DNA from 3 places in the Butyrivibrio sp. AE2032 genome. Region 2 is predicted to be linked to each of the others. Evidence: riboswitches for the same ligand, from Rfam matches in the RefSeq annotation. Region 2 holds a riboswitch; each other region holds the start of a gene.
What was found. A riboswitch is a leader RNA that binds a small molecule or an ion and turns the genes downstream of it on or off. The one in region 2 is predicted to bind S-adenosylmethionine.
Positions count from the first base shown of each region.

Region 1 (5,501 bases), on a different contig from region 2:
AAAAGGCAATTTTGCCCCGTTGCAAAGTTCTAAGTCTGACATAACCGTTACCCCCGTCTTTCCGAGATCTTTGTCATTTCTCATAATAAAATTACGGGGGAGGGAATACAACAGCAGATTTCGGCTAATATGGGCGAAAGGTCCTGGCTGCATTCAGCTTACCTGATACTCAATAAGTTCTCCGAACAGCGCCGTTACAGGCCTTCCGCCTATCTTTGCCTTCTCGAAAAAGTCACTGATGCTTCTGTACCACCTGTTGTTGAACCTTATCACCATCTTGCCGTCTTCTGCTATGCACTCGACTGTGCAGGGGATTCCCCTGTATAAAAACTTCAGACAGCATTCCTTCTCCGACAGCCAGAACAGGTCGTAAAGGTCGGTCAGCCCGTCAGTTGAAGGGGAGAGGCGGTGCATCATAAGAACGACTTTCTCCATCTCTTCGATGTTGCCCCACCAGGACGGGTTCGACCTTAAATATTCGGCAAACCCGGTGCGTGCCTCACCCAGCAGATGCAGCGCCTCGGTGATGTTGCCTTCGGATTCCAAGATCCCCGCCATCCTGTAGTTCAGTGCAGGCCACGGAAGAAACTCGGGCGGTATCAGGCTGAACAGGTCCTCAGGGTGCGAACACTCCTCGTAAAGCCTCTCAATTATCTCCACATACTTTTCCTCGTCCTTCTCAACGAAATACCCGAAGCGGTACATGTCGGCTATCTTATATTCGCAGCCGATCCTTAAGTGATCGTCGCAGGACTCTGCGCCCATGCTGAAGTAACGGAAGGCCTTCTCATAATCGACCGTACCTGTCTGGCCGTAGTACCAGAGATACCCCAGGCTTTCATACGAAGGGCGGTAGCCGTATTCCGCAGCCATCTCCAGATACTTCTGGTACAGCCTGAAATCCTTCTCCTCTGCGTAGAACCACGCCAGGTTATGCATGTCGTTCGGATTGTGGTACTCGTCGATCAGGAACCTGAGCGCCTCCACGAACATGAACTTGTCGTCCTCCGTGTGGCTCTCGGAAAGGTAGTAATCCGTGATCAAACCTCTTGCTTCAGTCTCGTTCATGGTGATCACTCATCATCCTTTTTAGGCTCTCCCCAGATCGGGCAGTCAAAACCCGAACCCCAGTATCTGTCCGGATAGACGCCGCCGTTGAACTTCATGAATCTCAAGACGACGTCGACCATCTCCTGCGGCATGTAGTGATAAGCGTCTATGTCTATTCCGTGCGGGATCCCCCATTTTGCCTCGGCTATGGCACCGGCAATCGCGCACAAAGTATCAGTGTCTCCGCCGATGTACATGACGTTCCTTAACGTGCTCTCATAGCTGTCAGCTTCAAGGAAGCACTCGAATGCCTCAGGCATCGTGTGCATACAGTCTTCGACGTGCTGGTAGTTGGGACGGATATCGTCCAATGTCCTGGACAGGTCGTAACCGAATTCCTTAACGATATAGTCGCGGATCTCATCCAAAGACGCGCCTTTCCTTGCCATGAAGATGGCGGATGCCGTGGACTCTGCTCCCTTTATTCCTTCAGGGTGATTGTGCGTTACCTCGGCCGTCCATCTCGCGACCTCTCTGGTGCGCTCTATGGTGTCGTACAGCCAGCCTGCTGCGGACACTCTCATGCCCGAACCGTTACCCAGGCTTCCGTACGGCTCTGGGTCATCTGAAAGTACCCAGTATATGAAATTCGCGCCGTATCCTGCGTGGGGGTACTTCTGGCCCCACTTCTTCATGGAACGGATAATGTGCTTCTTGACGGTCTTCTCGTCAGCGTCCCTGCCTGCGTCCATAAGCGCCTCGGCAACCGCGACTGTCATTACAGAATCGTCCGTAAAGTCGCTCTCGGAAGTGAACAGCTTAAAATCCCTGCTCTTGTTTCCTCTGTCAAACTCAAATCTGCTTCCAACTATATCTCCTATGATTGCTCCTAACATTGCCGTTACCTCCTTATGCTGCGTGATCTGTTTCGTGACTGCCGGCTGTTTCCTGCGCACCGCTGCCGGCAGACTTCCTTTTCTGATACTTCTGCGTTATGGAACCCATGACGCCGTTCCTGCCCTGCGGAATGGAAGCCTTGAACTTAAGAAGCTTCTCAATGTCCGACTCGTGCCAGCATCTTGTCCTGTGCGCGCCCTTCCTGAAAAAGTCGGGAAGAAGCTTTGCCAGCTCATGCTCCGGGTTCTCTTTCTTGAATCGGTACCAGGAAGATACGGTCGGAACGCTCGAACCGATCCTTACGGCAAGCTCTGCGACCGTCAGTATCTTTTCCGGCGCGGGCTCTGTTCCGGCCTCACCACTAGGCTCACCACCAGCCTCGCCGCCGGCCTCCTCAGCGGAAGCCCCGTCTGCCTTCTCGGCCGCCCTGCGCGCCATATCCTCGCGGATAAGCTTCTTAATGTAGGTAGCCTTGCCGGTGTCCTCCATCTCCTCGAAGAACCCGATAATGTCGGCGTCGTACTTCTTGCTAAGGCGTACGTTCACCTGTGTCGTGTTTGCCTTCTGGTACCTTGTAATGTACTTTACGTCTCCTGCCATGTTATATGACCTCCTTTAAATTATTGATCTCGTCTTTGTTTGATTAAACGACGGGACCTTGAAGAGGTGTATTCTTATGTCCCATCGTTCAAGCATTAGCACCTTGCTTTTGCAGGTTGCTGTACGGTCACCGGGCTTGTCCCTCGCGTACTCTTAATGGTTGTTTCTTGTTATGGCTTCAGTATAACGACTGCGTCATTCCTGTTGGTCGCATGCCGGGCGACATTTTCAGCTTGCTCCCAAGTATGTCTTTCTTATGTAGTCCTTGAATTCTTCAATGTCCGTGAAGCAGGTGAATCCGAACTCTTCTGCTTTCTTAATGCTCTCTTCATCCGGGTTCCAGGCCAGGATGCACAATGGTTTTGTGAATCCTTTCTGAAGTCCGAAAACTCCGAACGGCCAGGAGATGTCCAAAGAACAGACGTAGCGTCCCTTATTGTCTTCAACGCAGTAGTGACGCTGCCCTTCTTCCATGCCGTTATGCCTCATCCAGTCCTTCAGCCCGTCCATGGCATCCTCGAAAGCTTCGCTTCTTTTAAACTCTTCGCTGTCTTCGTCGAACCATTCGTTGGGAAGGTCAAGATCATCTTCTGTTGTTTCCGCGAAGCTGCCGTCTTCTTCAGCGTTATCTTCATCGCTGCCGCCTTCGGTCAATACAGGCAGGATCTCGAAAGAAAAGCCTGACCTGATCTCCAGCGGGTAGTCGATAAGGATCTTCTGATCGTCGTTATCTTCCTCGCCCCAGTCGAAAAACTTCATAAGGTCGGCCAAGGCGGTATCCTCGTTCATGTACTGGAATATGCCGGTATCATATGAAGCCTTAATCCTGTTGTACTGCTTCTTATCAAGCCTGGCGCTCATAACGCCCAGGTTATGTGTGGTGTTTTCCCCTGTGAATCTGATGTTGATCGCTGCTGCTACGCTTACTGTTCTCTTTCCCATTTTTGTTACCTCCGTATTCAATACTTGATCCCGTCTGCTTGAATGACGGGATCAGTACACACACAAAAGGAGGTAGGAAAAACCAATGGTCCCATCATTCAAGCTTTAGCACCTTGCTCCAGGCAGGTTGCTGTACGGTCAACGGGCTTGTCCCTCGCGTACTCTTTATGGTGCTTTAAGTATAGCATGCCTGCTGCGGATTTCAAGGAAAAACAGTCCTATTAAAAGGACATACAAGGGTTGAAAAACGACTGTTGAGGTGCTAATAAAATAATAAAATTGAAGGTGGTTTATAAGGTGCCAAAAATACGATTTGGATGTATCGATATACGCAACTTTTCATTTGTAAACCATTTTAGTTTACAAATGAAATATAGCACCGCAACCTGGGATATTCAACAAGATGTTTTGCTTACTCCGGGTTTGTTATAAAGTGATAGATGCGACAATTTCCGACCATCTGTCTTTTTATCATATAGGCAGATACAGATGATAAGGAGGAGATCCGTCATGAAGAAGAATACCAATAACGTAAGAAACACAGCAGGCAGACCTGCCATGAGCGCATCTCAGAAAAGAGGCTATGCTGCCGCCGGGTACTTTGCCAAGAAGTATGCAAAGGCAATGAAGGTGCTGGCCAGATAACTGGACTCCTAACGAAAACGAGAAATGTTTTGGCGCGGTTTCTAACGAAAACAAGAAATGTTTTAAGGCGATTTCTAACGAAAATCGAAAATGTTTCACTAAACGTTCCGAAAATAGAATAAAATGAAGTTGTGACGGATCATTCTTTTCTTATGGTTTACAATTCCATAATTCCGTAAACATAAGAAATACAAGCTGTGAGGGCCACTTATGGAAAACTATTCTTATTCCTATATCGGTAAAGACTGCATCTCGGTAAATCTTGATCTTACTGATGTAACGATCAGGTCTATCTGCGAGCGCATAATTGAGAGTGTTGGCGTTTATTACGAAGAAGATTTTCTGCATGTGTCCGTTTGGCAGGCATTTCTGAACAGTTATCTCAGAATAAATGCTCCCGAGATATATGAAGTGTTGAAAGTTGTTCCAGCTTCCGAGTGTTCTGAAATGTATTGCGCTTACATAGAAGGTGTCAGTGAAGAAACAAAAGCATTGGCGGAGAAACTGGGTCGGATTCTTGATGATCTCGTCAATGATGAAGAAAAGGCAATTACATTCCTGGAGCAGAATGCCGATGATATCGACTGGGACCGGTGTGCCACTGTAAGATATGCAAAGTTAGAGGCGGTTGCTCCATACAGTATCTGTGACTATGTCTTGTATGGCCTTTACCTTGGGGATCCCAAGAAGTTTGGCATCCGTATGAGCGGAGATTTTCCTACGGGGCCGAGAAGAACCGGTGATAATTCCGGGTATTCCATCGAATTGAATTATAACAACCAGGGTGTTGAGCATCCTCTTATGTTTACGATTACTTCGACTGGTCCTGCAACTGTTTATGTACAGGGAGGCATACCGGGAAAGAAATATATTGAATCGGATATGGATGCCGACAGTGCGATCAAATTATTTCTGTCAATCTGACCCGTAAACTGCCCGAACCAATTCAGCCTGTAAACTCCTTCATGTCATCCAGTCTGAGGAGAACCGGCTGTCTGCCGAACCCCGCACCCACGTCGATGTCGATCCAGGTTTCGGTCTTTATTATCCTGCCGTCATATTCATCACCGTAAGCTATCGTAGGCGTGTGACCTAATATGGTCATGACGTCTTTATAGTAAACAGTCGTAAGGTCTGGCCTTGTCCACACCAGTTCGTCACAGGTATATTCGCTGAACTTCTTATCGGGCGCGAAATTCCCGAGCCCTGAATGCACGAGCAGGAAAACACGTCCGCCGGCACTTACAGCCTCGTATAAAGGACAGTCGCGGAGATAGTCCAGTATATCCTGCTGTGTATCCTTATCAAGCTTATTCATGGCCTTAAGAGTAACGTCGCCGCCGTCGAGCCGGTAGCGCGTGAGTATA
Region 1 is NZ_JNLF01000005.1:1,431,684-1,437,184, reverse strand. It holds gene BO18_RS24025 (DUF2262 domain-containing protein) at 1-42, opposite strand, end outside; gene BO18_RS33455 (tetratricopeptide repeat protein) at 154-1,068, opposite strand; gene BO18_RS24015 (ADP-ribosylglycohydrolase family protein) at 1,074-1,946, opposite strand; gene BO18_RS24010 (hypothetical protein) at 1,960-2,547, opposite strand; SAM riboswitch class I at 2,626-2,710, opposite strand; gene BO18_RS24005 (hypothetical protein) at 2,776-3,489, opposite strand; SAM riboswitch class I at 3,578-3,663, opposite strand; gene BO18_RS36040 (hypothetical protein) at 4,000-4,134, shown strand; gene BO18_RS24000 (Imm51 family immunity protein) at 4,345-5,058, shown strand; gene BO18_RS23995 (metallophosphoesterase) at 5,081-5,501, opposite strand, start outside.
Region 1: it holds a riboswitch for S-adenosylmethionine, as region 2 does, so the genes downstream of both, BO18_RS24005 (hypothetical protein) here and metK (methionine adenosyltransferase) in region 2, are expected to answer to the same signal.

Region 2 (5,501 bases):
CTCCAAAGCGCACCTCTGTTGTAGATCAGATGGCCAAGGAAGCCGGAATCACCAGAAAGCCTGCTAGCAGTGCAGGAGCTGGCGCTGCGGCTAAGTCTGGCGGCGCAGCAACAAAGTCTGCATCAGCATCTGATGTAAGACCCGGAGCAGCAACCTCTTCCGCTCGCAGACCTGAATCTGCCGGAGGTGTAGCTCCCGGAGCAAGGCCCGGAGCAGCAACCTCATCTGCCAGAAGACCTGCCGGTGACGCAGCTCCCGGTGCAAAGTCCGCAGCATCCGATGGCGCAGCTTCCGAAGCCCCCAAGAAGTTCAAGAAGAAAGGCATCGTAATCTTCAAGGGCAACGCCAACGACTAACAATGGCGCAGCAGCTTCAGTAGTTTTCGGCGCTGAAATATCGCTAGTTTTGCGAATTTCATAAAAATTTATTTCGCCCCAGGCGTGTGTTTGAAGATCAAATGATCCTCGGTTTCCACCGCCTGGGGCGATTTATGCAAATTAGTATATTGGTGGCCTCAAATTAGTCGTAGTTTATTGCGACATCTTATAGCGTTTTCATCTGAAGAAGTTTGTTTTTGGATTTACCCCTGAAAAAATGGTTTGCTTAATTGCTCTCCTTTAGCTCTTTTCGTATCATAAATGTTATTTTGCCTTTTACCTATGAAAAAATCATTGCCTTTAGCTGCTATCTGGATTGCTTTTTCAAATAATTAGTTTCTTTTATCTATTTACCCATGAAAATCACATTAGTACCCTTTATCTCCGATAAAACTTTTCGGTCAAATAAGCATTTTTATAAGAAGACTCATGAAAAATGCTTCTTCACAAGTTCTTCAACTTCGATAAAGCTTAGTGGATGCGCTTCATCCTCATAAGTAAGAATCAGGTTATGGCCTGGAAGATAACCAGCTCTAATATAGTGATGCATCTTGAAGTCTATCGTGGACTGATAATATGGTTTGTCGCATAATCCAAAATGCTCCCATATTTTTATTTCGCTTGTCTTTGGATTCATAATAGTGAAGTCAGAGGCTATACTTACCCTATTTATATCATGAATGTTTTCGTATCTATAAGGGATGCCTTTGGTATATAATACCTGCGCTATCATTGCCTCTGATTTCGAACGGACAAATTCTCCTTTTGGTGCCTTAACTATCAGGTGTTCTGGATGATCCTTAGACTTTTCATATGGTTCTGATTCCCATATTTCCGGGGTGCTTTTGCCGTCGACAAGCAACGGTCTGTATGGCGATAAAGGATTTAGCATTTCCAGGTAATGACTGTTAATCCTGTACTTCAGATAATGTTTTATGGCTTCCAATTCATTTTTATTATCCTGTAGCATTCTCCACTTATAAGCCTTAAGCGCTAAAATCTTGGCTTCGTCTACCTTTTCTCTGGAAAGATATATTTTTTGTTTTCCTTCGCTTGTTTTGACCTCTTTATAATATGAAATATACTCCTTTCCTTTTCTCTGTCGTTTGCTGATTGTCAAACACCCTTCCGGCAAAAGAGCTATCTCTCGCTCTAATTCCGCAATCTCCTTCTCTAGCACAGCTTTACGGTCCTTAAAATATTCAGTTTGATTCAAATACTTTCCTCCTTTTAAAATTCATAAAAACCGAAATAAAGATTCACTCACTCTAGCTTTTAATAATGGAATGTTTCTGCGAAAAAGCCGGAAGAATCCGAGCAGAAATGGATGAGACCCATCCATAAAAAGAAACATCGAAGGCCAATATACCATAATTAACAAAAATTTTCAAATTATCCTATTGATTTTATTTATGCTATAGGGTATCATTGCTTAACGGACGACAGATATATGTCCGCTTAGCAATTATATTTTAACTAGTTCTCTTATTCAGAGTGGTGGAGGTACATAGGACCTGTGAAGCCACGGCAACCCCTTGGATCATGAGGAAGGTGCCAACCTGAGCGTGCAACTGCTTCTGCTTCAACTGCAGAAACCTTACGAGCAATAAGAGGATCTGAAATTGGTCAGTTCCGCTTGTTTGTGCACGCAACAAGCGGATTTCTTATTTTATGGCGCAAAGCGCAAGAAAGGAAAAAGAATGGATAAGTTTATTTTCACATCCGAATCAGTTACTGAAGGACATCCCGACAAAATCTGTGATAACATCTCTGATGCTATCCTTGATGCATGCATGGCACAGGATCCAATGAGCCGTGTTGCTTGCGAGACAACAGCTTGCACAGGTTTCGTTCTCATCACAGGTGAGATCACAACAAAAGCAGTTGTTGACTATGCTAAGATCGCTCGTGAGACAGTTTGCGAGATCGGTTACGACAGCTCCGAAAAGGGCTTCGATGGAAACACATGTGCAGTTATGGTTGCTCTTGACCAGCAGTCTGCAGACATCGCTATGGGTGTTGACAAGGCTCTTGAGGCTAGAGAGAACAACATGACAGATGAGCAGCTTGAGGCAATTGGTGCCGGCGACCAGGGTATGATGTTTGGTTACGCTACAAACGAGACTGAGGAGCTTATGCCTTACGCTATCAGCCTTGCACACAAGCTTACAAAGAAACTCACAGAGGTTAGAAAGAACGGAACACTTGCTTACCTTCGCGCAGATGGAAAGAGCCAGGTTTCTGTAGAGTATGATGAGAACGGCAAGCCAATCAGACTTGAGGCTATCGTTATCTCAACTCAGCACGATGAGAAGGTTACTCAGGAGCAGATCCACGCTGACATCAGAAAGTACGTTATCGATGCAGTTGTTGACCAGACAATGGTTGATGCTAACACAAAGATCTTCATCAATCCTACAGGCCGTTTCGTAATCGGCGGACCTCAGGGTGATGCAGGACTTACAGGTCGTAAGATCATCGTTGATACTTACGGCGGAGCAGCTCGTCACGGCGGCGGAGCTTTCTCAGGAAAGGATTGCACAAAGGTTGACCGTTCAGCTGCATATGCTGCCAGATACGTTGCAAAGAACATCGTAGCAGCAGGCCTTGCTGACAGAGCAGAGATCCAGCTTTCATACGCTATCGGTGTTGCACAGCCTACATCAGTTCTTGTTGATACATTCGGAACAGGCAAGGTTTCTAATGAGAAGCTTACAGAGGCAGTTAGAAAGGTATTCGACCTTCGTCCTGCAGGAATCATCAAGATGCTCGACCTTCGTCGTCCTATCTACAAGCAGACAGCAGCTTATGGACACTTCGGCCGCAACGATCTGAACCTTCCTTGGGAGCAGACAGATAAGGTTGAAGAGCTTAAGGCAGCAGTACAGTAATATTTGGTAAAAGAAATATCGACAGAATGTCATGGACAGGTGGTCACTTAGACTGCCTGTCCTTTTTATGTCACTTGCCGTATGCTATAATCTTTCTATTGAATTAATCGGGTATTGGGGGAACAAAATGGCTTTTGCTCATCTTCACGTCCACACTGAGTACTCTCTTTTGGACGGTTCCAATAAGATAAAAGAATATGTGAAGCGCCTTAAGGACCTGGGCATGACTGCCGGGGCTATTACTGACCACGGAGTTATGTACGGCGTTATCGATTACTACAAGGCCTGCAAGGCAGAGGGAATCAATCCCATCATAGGGTGCGAGGTCTATGTGGCTCCCGGCTCCCGTTTTGAAAAAGAAACTTCTGCCTCAGATGACAGGTACTACCACCTGGTGCTCCTTGCTGAGAACAACACAGGCTATGCGAATCTTTCCCACATCGTAAGCCGCGGATTTACTGAGGGTTATTACTATAAGCCCCGAGTAGATATGGAGCTTTTGGAGAAATATCACGAGGGTATAATTGCTCTCAGTGCCTGCCTCGCAGGAGAGATTCCAAGGAACATCGTAAAGGGTAAGAACGACCAGGCAAAAGAGGCGGCAATGCGTTTGGATGCTATCTTCGGCCATGGCAATTTTTTCCTTGAACTGCAGGATCACGGGATCCCCGAGCAGCGCATGGTAAATAATACACTCCTTGCTTTGTCTGATCAGCTGGATATTCCGCTGGTTGCAACCAACGACTGCCACTACACCTATGCCGATGATGCTGAGGCCCATGACCTTCTTCTTTGCATCCAGACCGGCAAGAAGGTTTCTGACGAAGACCGTATGCGCTACGAAGGTGGTCAGTACTATGTAAAGAGCGAAGAAGAGATGAGAGCTCTTTTCCCTTACGCGCAGCAGGCGATTGATAATACTCAGAAGATTGCTGACAGATGTAATGTAGAGATAGAATTTGGAGTCACCAAACTCCCGCACTTCGAAGTGCCGGAAGGATATGATTCCTGGTCTTATCTGAACAAGCTTTGCGACGATGGTCTTAAGGAGCGCTACCCCGACGATGACGGAACTTTGAAAAAGCGCCTGGACTACGAGCTTTCTGTAATCCAGCGAATGGGATATGTGGATTACTTCCTTATTGTATGGGACTACATAAATTACTGCCGTGAGAATGGTATCGCTGTTGGTCCGGGAAGAGGCTCTGCAGCAGGAAGTATCGTATCCTACTGCATGCATATTACAAATATCGATCCTATAAGGTATGACCTTCTCTTTGAGAGATTCCTTAATCCTGAGCGTGTATCCATGCCCGATATAGACGTGGACTTCGAGTACGAACACAGGCAGGATGTCATAGATTATGTAACCCGCAAGTATGGCTCAGACAAGGTTGTTCAGATCATCACCTTCGGAACACTGGCTGCAAAGGGTGTTATCAGGGATGTTGCCCGCGTCATGGATCTTCCCTACAGCTATGGTGACCAGATATCCAAGATGGTGCCAACAGAGCTGAACATCACTCTTGAAAAGGCTCTGGAGATGAACCCCGAGCTTCGTAAGCAGTATGAGGAGGATGAAACCACCCATAAGCTCATCGACATGTGTAAAAAGCTTGAGGGACTTCCTCGCCATACTTCCATCCATGCAGCGGGAGTGGTTATCTGCCGTGACCCGGCGGAGGATCTGATCCCTCTTTCCAGGTCAGCAGAAGGTAACATCACAACCCAGTTCACCATGACTACTGTTGAGGAGCTGGGACTTCTTAAGATGGACTTTTTGGGCCTTAGGACCCTTACCGTCATCAAGGATGCTGTTAACTTTGCCAACAGATCTCTTGGCGCAAAGCCCGGAGATGCAAACTACATTAATATAGATGAAATAGATTACAATGACCAGAATGTCTTAAATTATATCGGAAGCGGAAAGTGCGACGGTATATTCCAGCTGGAGTCTGCAGGAATGCAGGCTTTCATGAAGGAACTTAAGCCCCAGTCACTGGAGGATATCATCGCGGGAGTATCTTTATACCGTCCGGGACCAATGGACTTCATTCCGAAATATGTTGCAGGAAAGAACGACGCCAGCTCCATCACCTATCAGACTCCTGAGCTTGAGCCAATCCTGAAGCCCACCTACGGCTGTATCGTATATCAGGAGCAGGTTATGCAGATCGTTCAGCAGCTGGGCGGATATACCCTGGGACGTGCGGACCTGGTTCGCCGTGCCATG
Region 2 is NZ_JNLF01000003.1:990,466-995,966, reverse strand. It holds gene BO18_RS34265 (Tex-like N-terminal domain-containing protein) at 1-356, shown strand, start outside; gene BO18_RS32490 (hypothetical protein) at 805-1,593, opposite strand; SAM riboswitch class I at 1,860-1,990, shown strand; gene metK (methionine adenosyltransferase) at 2,078-3,268, shown strand; gene BO18_RS06420 (DNA polymerase III subunit alpha) at 3,396-5,501, shown strand, end outside.

Region 3 (5,501 bases), on a different contig from region 2:
TTTTCCGGAATCGTATTTATATACTGCTATCTTCTTTTCTTCGATCGCAAGAGAAACACCCGCCCTGAAAACGGCGGAAAACTGATCTGATGTGAGCTTGGGCTCGTTGCGGTTTACGTATTCCAACGCCTTGCATCTGACATCCACGGGTTTCAGCGCAGTTGACTTTGTATCTTCATGAAGATTTATGCAAGCCTGGTAAAGAGCTGCGGCTATCCTCTCCGTTGCAACAGTAGATAAACCCTCACCCATGGCTATCCGGTCCAGAAGTTCAAAACCCACGATACCGTGACCCATAAGGGAATAAGGTTCCTTCCTGATCTTCTCCAAGTCAAGTAATCCGAGATTATTTAAAAGCTTTATCTGAAGCTGGGAAAACCCCATGAGCTTGGCCTCGAGTCCGCGCGTATAGAAATCATAGTCCTCGGTAAGCTGATCGCAAATTGCGACCGCTCTTTCAGAAGATAAGCCCTTGATTCCCGAAGCTGCCTGCTCAGGCGTCTCGGTCAGAACCTTCAGAACATCCGCGCCGAATTTCTCCGCAAGGGCATCAGCAGTTACCTTTCCCAAACCGTCTATGTTGTCGGCAAGGAAAGAAGCTATAAGCGGCGTAACTCCCGCATCCTCGTCTTCCCTTATCTTCTTTAACGTGATCTGAGGCCTGTTGTTCCATTCCGTGACTTTGCCGGAGATGAAATAAGTTCCACCCTCCACGATGTCCACCTTTGACTTGCCGGCAACGGTAAACCTGCCATCGCAGAGAAAAGATACAAAACCGTTATCTTTCCTCGGGCAGAACACCTTTATGCAGGTGACCTTAGCGTCTTCTATCTCTTTGCCTACATCAGCCGTCGTCAGTGTCAGAGGCTTGTCTTTGGGTTCTTTTTTCATGCATATTCTTCCGTGTAAAGACTTTTTCAAATGCTAGCAGAGATATTTCCCGAAAACAACACGCCCGGTTAAAGTTGAGACTGAAACCGGGCGTTATGAATTATATTGTCCTATGAACGGAAGTTATCTGATGCCTGCGAGCTTCTTAATCTCCTCGGCCTTGTCGGTCTTTTCCCAGGGCAGGTCGATATCAGTCCTGCCGAAGTGACCGTAGCTTGCAGTCTTCGCATAGATGGGTCTTCTGAGATCCAGATCCCTGATGATGGCTGCAGGTCTTAAATCGAATACCTTATTGACGATCTCAGTGATCTTCTCATCGTCGATCCTTCCCGTTCCGAACGTATCGACCATTACGGATACCGGCTTTGCAACACCGATAGCATAAGCAACCTGTACTTCACACTCCGATGCGACTCCTGCCGCAACGATGTTCTTTGCGATATAACGCATCATGTAGCATGCGGAACGGTCGACCTTCGTGGGGTCCTTTCCGGAGAAGCATCCGCCGCCGTGACGCGCAAAACCGCCGTATGTATCGACGATGATCTTCCTTCCGGTAAGTCCGGAGTCGCCCTGAGGTCCGCCAACCACGAATCTTCCCGTAGGATTGATGTAGATCCTCGTGTTCTCATCGATGAGCTCCGCAGGGATAACGGGCTTGATGACGTTCTCTTTGATGTAATCCACAAGGTATTCGAGAGTCACGTCTGCGCTGTGCTGAGTAGAGATAACTACCGCGTCGATCCTCTTCACCTTGTCGTTCTCATACTCAACGGTTACCTGTGACTTACCGTCAGGCCTTAAGAAATCCGCACCGTTCTTGCGAACTTCGGTAAGGCGGATCGTAAGCTTGTGTGCAAGAGATATCGGCATCGGCATAAGCTCAGGTGTGTCATCGTTTGCGTAACCGAACATCATGCCCTGGTCGCCTGCTCCTGTATCGAGTTCCTTTTCGCCGCCGTGACGAGCCTCATATGACTCGTTGACGCCCATTGCGATGTCGGGGGACTGCTCATCGATCGATGTGAGCACTGCGCATGAATTGCTGTCGAAACCCATATCGCTGGAGTTGTATCCGATCTCTTTGATCTTGTTCCTTACTATCGAGGGAATATCGACATAAGCCGATGTTGAGATCTCGCCCATGACGAGTACCATACCCGTAGTCGTGCAAGTCTCGCATGCGACTCTTGCCGTGCTGTCCTGCTCAAGTATCGCATCGAGCACGCTGTCAGAGATCTGGTCGCAGATCTTGTCGGGATGTCCCTCCGTAACGGATTCAGAAGTGAACAGCCAATTTCCTTTTTTATTTCTCATTGTCTTTCCTTTCCGTTCAATGCCTTTGTTAAAGAAAAAACCTTCCCCCGAAAGGAGAAGGCCAACGTCTTTTTATAAACGATCCTCATCTTTCAGGTTTCCCTGCCGGAATTGGCACCGCTGCTTTCCGCGGTTGCCGGGTTCTTAACGGGCCGGTCCCTAGAACCTCTCTTGATAAGCAATGAACTTGTTTTTTATTGTGAGATGATTTTACTTATCCTCACCCCCTTTGTCAATTGTCCCGGTGCATATGACGGCAAGGTTTGAAAAATTCTTTTCGAAAACAGTTACGGAATGCCGAAACGTTAATAATATTAATTAATTTATTACCCTGCGAAAACCGTGTTTCATGGCATCTTCCGTTGTCGTTTTTGTCGTATTTTGTCGCTTTTATCAAAGGCTTGCCGGCCTTACAATCCGGCTTATCAACCAATGACGCAAGGAGGAACAGAATATGGCTTTCACGATAAAGATCTACGAGAAGAACGGATATATCTATACGCTTCTCAAAAAGCGCCTGAGCAGTTTCTTCCCTGACGCCTATATCGTCGATCCCTACCTTGAACCAGATGATCTGGACGACCGTTTCAGCAGCTATACCAAGGTCATATACGATCCTGCTGACATGAATGAAGAACAAGCTTTTTCACATACAACCTCTCCAATAAGGCTTACGGAAGACGGCGGGGCGATAGACTGTGCCAGACTCATACACCTGTTACGCACACCTATGGAAACACCCACAATACCCGGCCCGGTCAAAGGAACTCTCTCCGCCGTCATTCCGTTCGTCTACACAGACGTAAGGGACAGATTCATATGCGAACTGTCTGACAGTTTCAGAGGTGCCGACATCAACATCAGACTCGATTTCACGAGCAAACTGAGAGCATTATGGAAAGGATCTTCGGGATGCAACATGACTTCGCTTCTCGAAGCCTGCAGATCAAAAAGATTCACACCCGAAGATATTCTCAAGTACTGCAATATGGATGACCTCGGTTTTCTCACTCCGGGAAGCTGTACAAATTACGACGATGTCTACGATCTCGGAGCAGGACGCTCTGTCACACTCATGAACCTCGCGGCGGAACTCGTGCATTCAAAGACAAGATCGGTCAACGTTCTGGCCGTCATTGAAGGCTTCAGGACAAAGGATCTTCCCGAACTGCTCTGCGGATGCGACATGGTATACATACTCCTGCCGTCTAAGACCGCTAGCGAAGATCCCGGAGCACAGGATCTCATATCAATGCTTAAAAAGATCCTGGGACCGGAGAGGATCACGGTTTATTACGCAGCCGGTCCCAATGAGACCGGCGATGAAGAGAACATCGGTCAGAGGGAAATTGCCGTATGACGCCTTCAAGGACCGGTACTGTCGACATAAAAGAGCAGATAACATATTGCGTCCTTAATACCATCTCGGGCGAGACAGATCCTTCTGACGAGAAACTCCGCGAGATAATCTCAGATGTGATATCAGAAAACACTTCCTGCAGGATGAGCCTGGACGAAAAGCGCGAGATGGCTCAGTCTGTCTTCAATTCTCTCAGGAGACTGGATGTGATCGAACCACTGATGGAGGATCCGACGATCACGGAAATAATGGTAAACGGACCATATAAGATCTTCTACGAAAGAAACGGAAAACTATACAGATCAGACTTAGCTTTCCGTGACGAGGAATCACTCAAGACCTGCATCTCCTGCTTCTTTGCAAACCAGAACAGACCGTTGAACGAAGCATATCCGATAGCGGACTTAAGGCTGCCTGACGGCTCGAGAGCAAATGCCGTGCTGCCGCCCATCACGAGGGAGACAACCGTAACGATAAGAAAGTTCACGGGTATCACCCATGACATCGTATCACTCATAAGGCAGGGTTTCATAAGCGAGGAAGCTGCAAGGTTTCTTGCAGAATGTGTCAGGAACAAGAGAACGATATTCATCTGCGGCGGTACAGGTTCGGGAAAGACAACGTTCCTGAACTGCCTTTCGGGGTTCATCCCAAAGACAGAAAGGATCGTCACTATAGAGGATTCAGCCGAGCTCAATCTCCAGGGTATAGATAATCTCGTAAAGATGGAAGCAAGGCTCCCGGGGCCAGACGGAACAGGCGAAGTTAATATCGGAATGATGATAAGGGCATCACTCAGGATGAGGCCTGACCGGATCATTGTCGGCGAGGTCAGAGGAAAGGAAAGCGCAGATCTTCTGTCGTGCCTTACGAGCGGTCATCCGGGCTCCATGAGCACCGGTCACAGCAACTCCTGCCTCGAGATGATGGAACGTCTTACCGCCATGATAATGTCAGGTTCGAATCTTCCCTACGACGCCATCCTTTCCCAGGCATCCATGGGGATAAACATCGTGCTCCACATAATGAGGAGCCGCGAAGGAAAAAGATATATAGATGAGATCTGCGAGGTATTGCCTCCGCAGGATCACGGATACAGATTAAAAACACTTTTCAGGAACAAAGGAGGTGACGGACTTGAGCGTATCGCAGACATTGAAGATATCAGGAAAGCAAAAGCATACCGCGCTTAAGAAGTGTCATTCATTCCCTGTTTTCCTTGCAAAGACGGTATGGGTATACCCCGTATTCGTTGCCGCCGTTTATTTCGCATCCGGACTGTTCATCGGTTCTGAAATGATCAGGCTCATACTCGCCGTCATCCTAAGCATACTGCCCTGGAAAGAAGCGATGAAGAAGATCTACTCGAACAACTACAGGCACATGAGGACACAGCTCCTCGTTCTGCTTCAGGTGCTCTGCACGAGCGTATCGAGCGGTTATTCGATAGAGAAATCACTTCTTCTGATAAGACCGGTAATCGAGAAGACATTCGGCAAACGCTCGATGCTCTTAAAACCTCTCATCAATCTGGAGAACAACTTAAAACTGCATGTCAGTCTCGAGGAATCACTGAACATATTCGCACAGCAGATCGACTTTCCCGAGACGGTACCGGTTTTCCATGCCTTGGCGATATCGGGCGAGGTCGGCAACAACAGCCTGTCGATATTGAGAAGTTCATGTCAGATGCTCTCGGAACTTAATGCGGTACAGGGCGAGATAGCTGCTTCAAATGCAGGCAAGAATGCCGAAGCCGCCATACTCTGCGCCATGCCTTTCGGTGTGACGTTTGCACTCAATTACATGAGCCCTGAATATCTTGATCTTGCCAGAAGCACAAGGACGGGGTCCATACTTCTCGCAGCAGCGTTCGGTGTCTGCACAGTTGCCTGCGCAATGCTCCTGAGGTTCATGTCTCACGAGCAAGGAA
Region 3 is NZ_JNLF01000004.1:103,018-108,518, forward strand. It holds gene BO18_RS32870 (AAA family ATPase) at 1-891, opposite strand, end outside; gene metK (methionine adenosyltransferase) at 1,015-2,208, opposite strand; SAM riboswitch class I at 2,291-2,389, opposite strand; gene BO18_RS14640 (hypothetical protein) at 2,663-3,568, shown strand; gene BO18_RS14645 (CpaF family protein) at 3,565-4,761, shown strand; gene BO18_RS14650 (type II secretion system F family protein) at 4,706-5,501, shown strand, end outside.
Region 3: it holds a riboswitch for S-adenosylmethionine, as region 2 does, so the genes downstream of both, metK (methionine adenosyltransferase) here and metK (methionine adenosyltransferase) in region 2, are expected to answer to the same signal.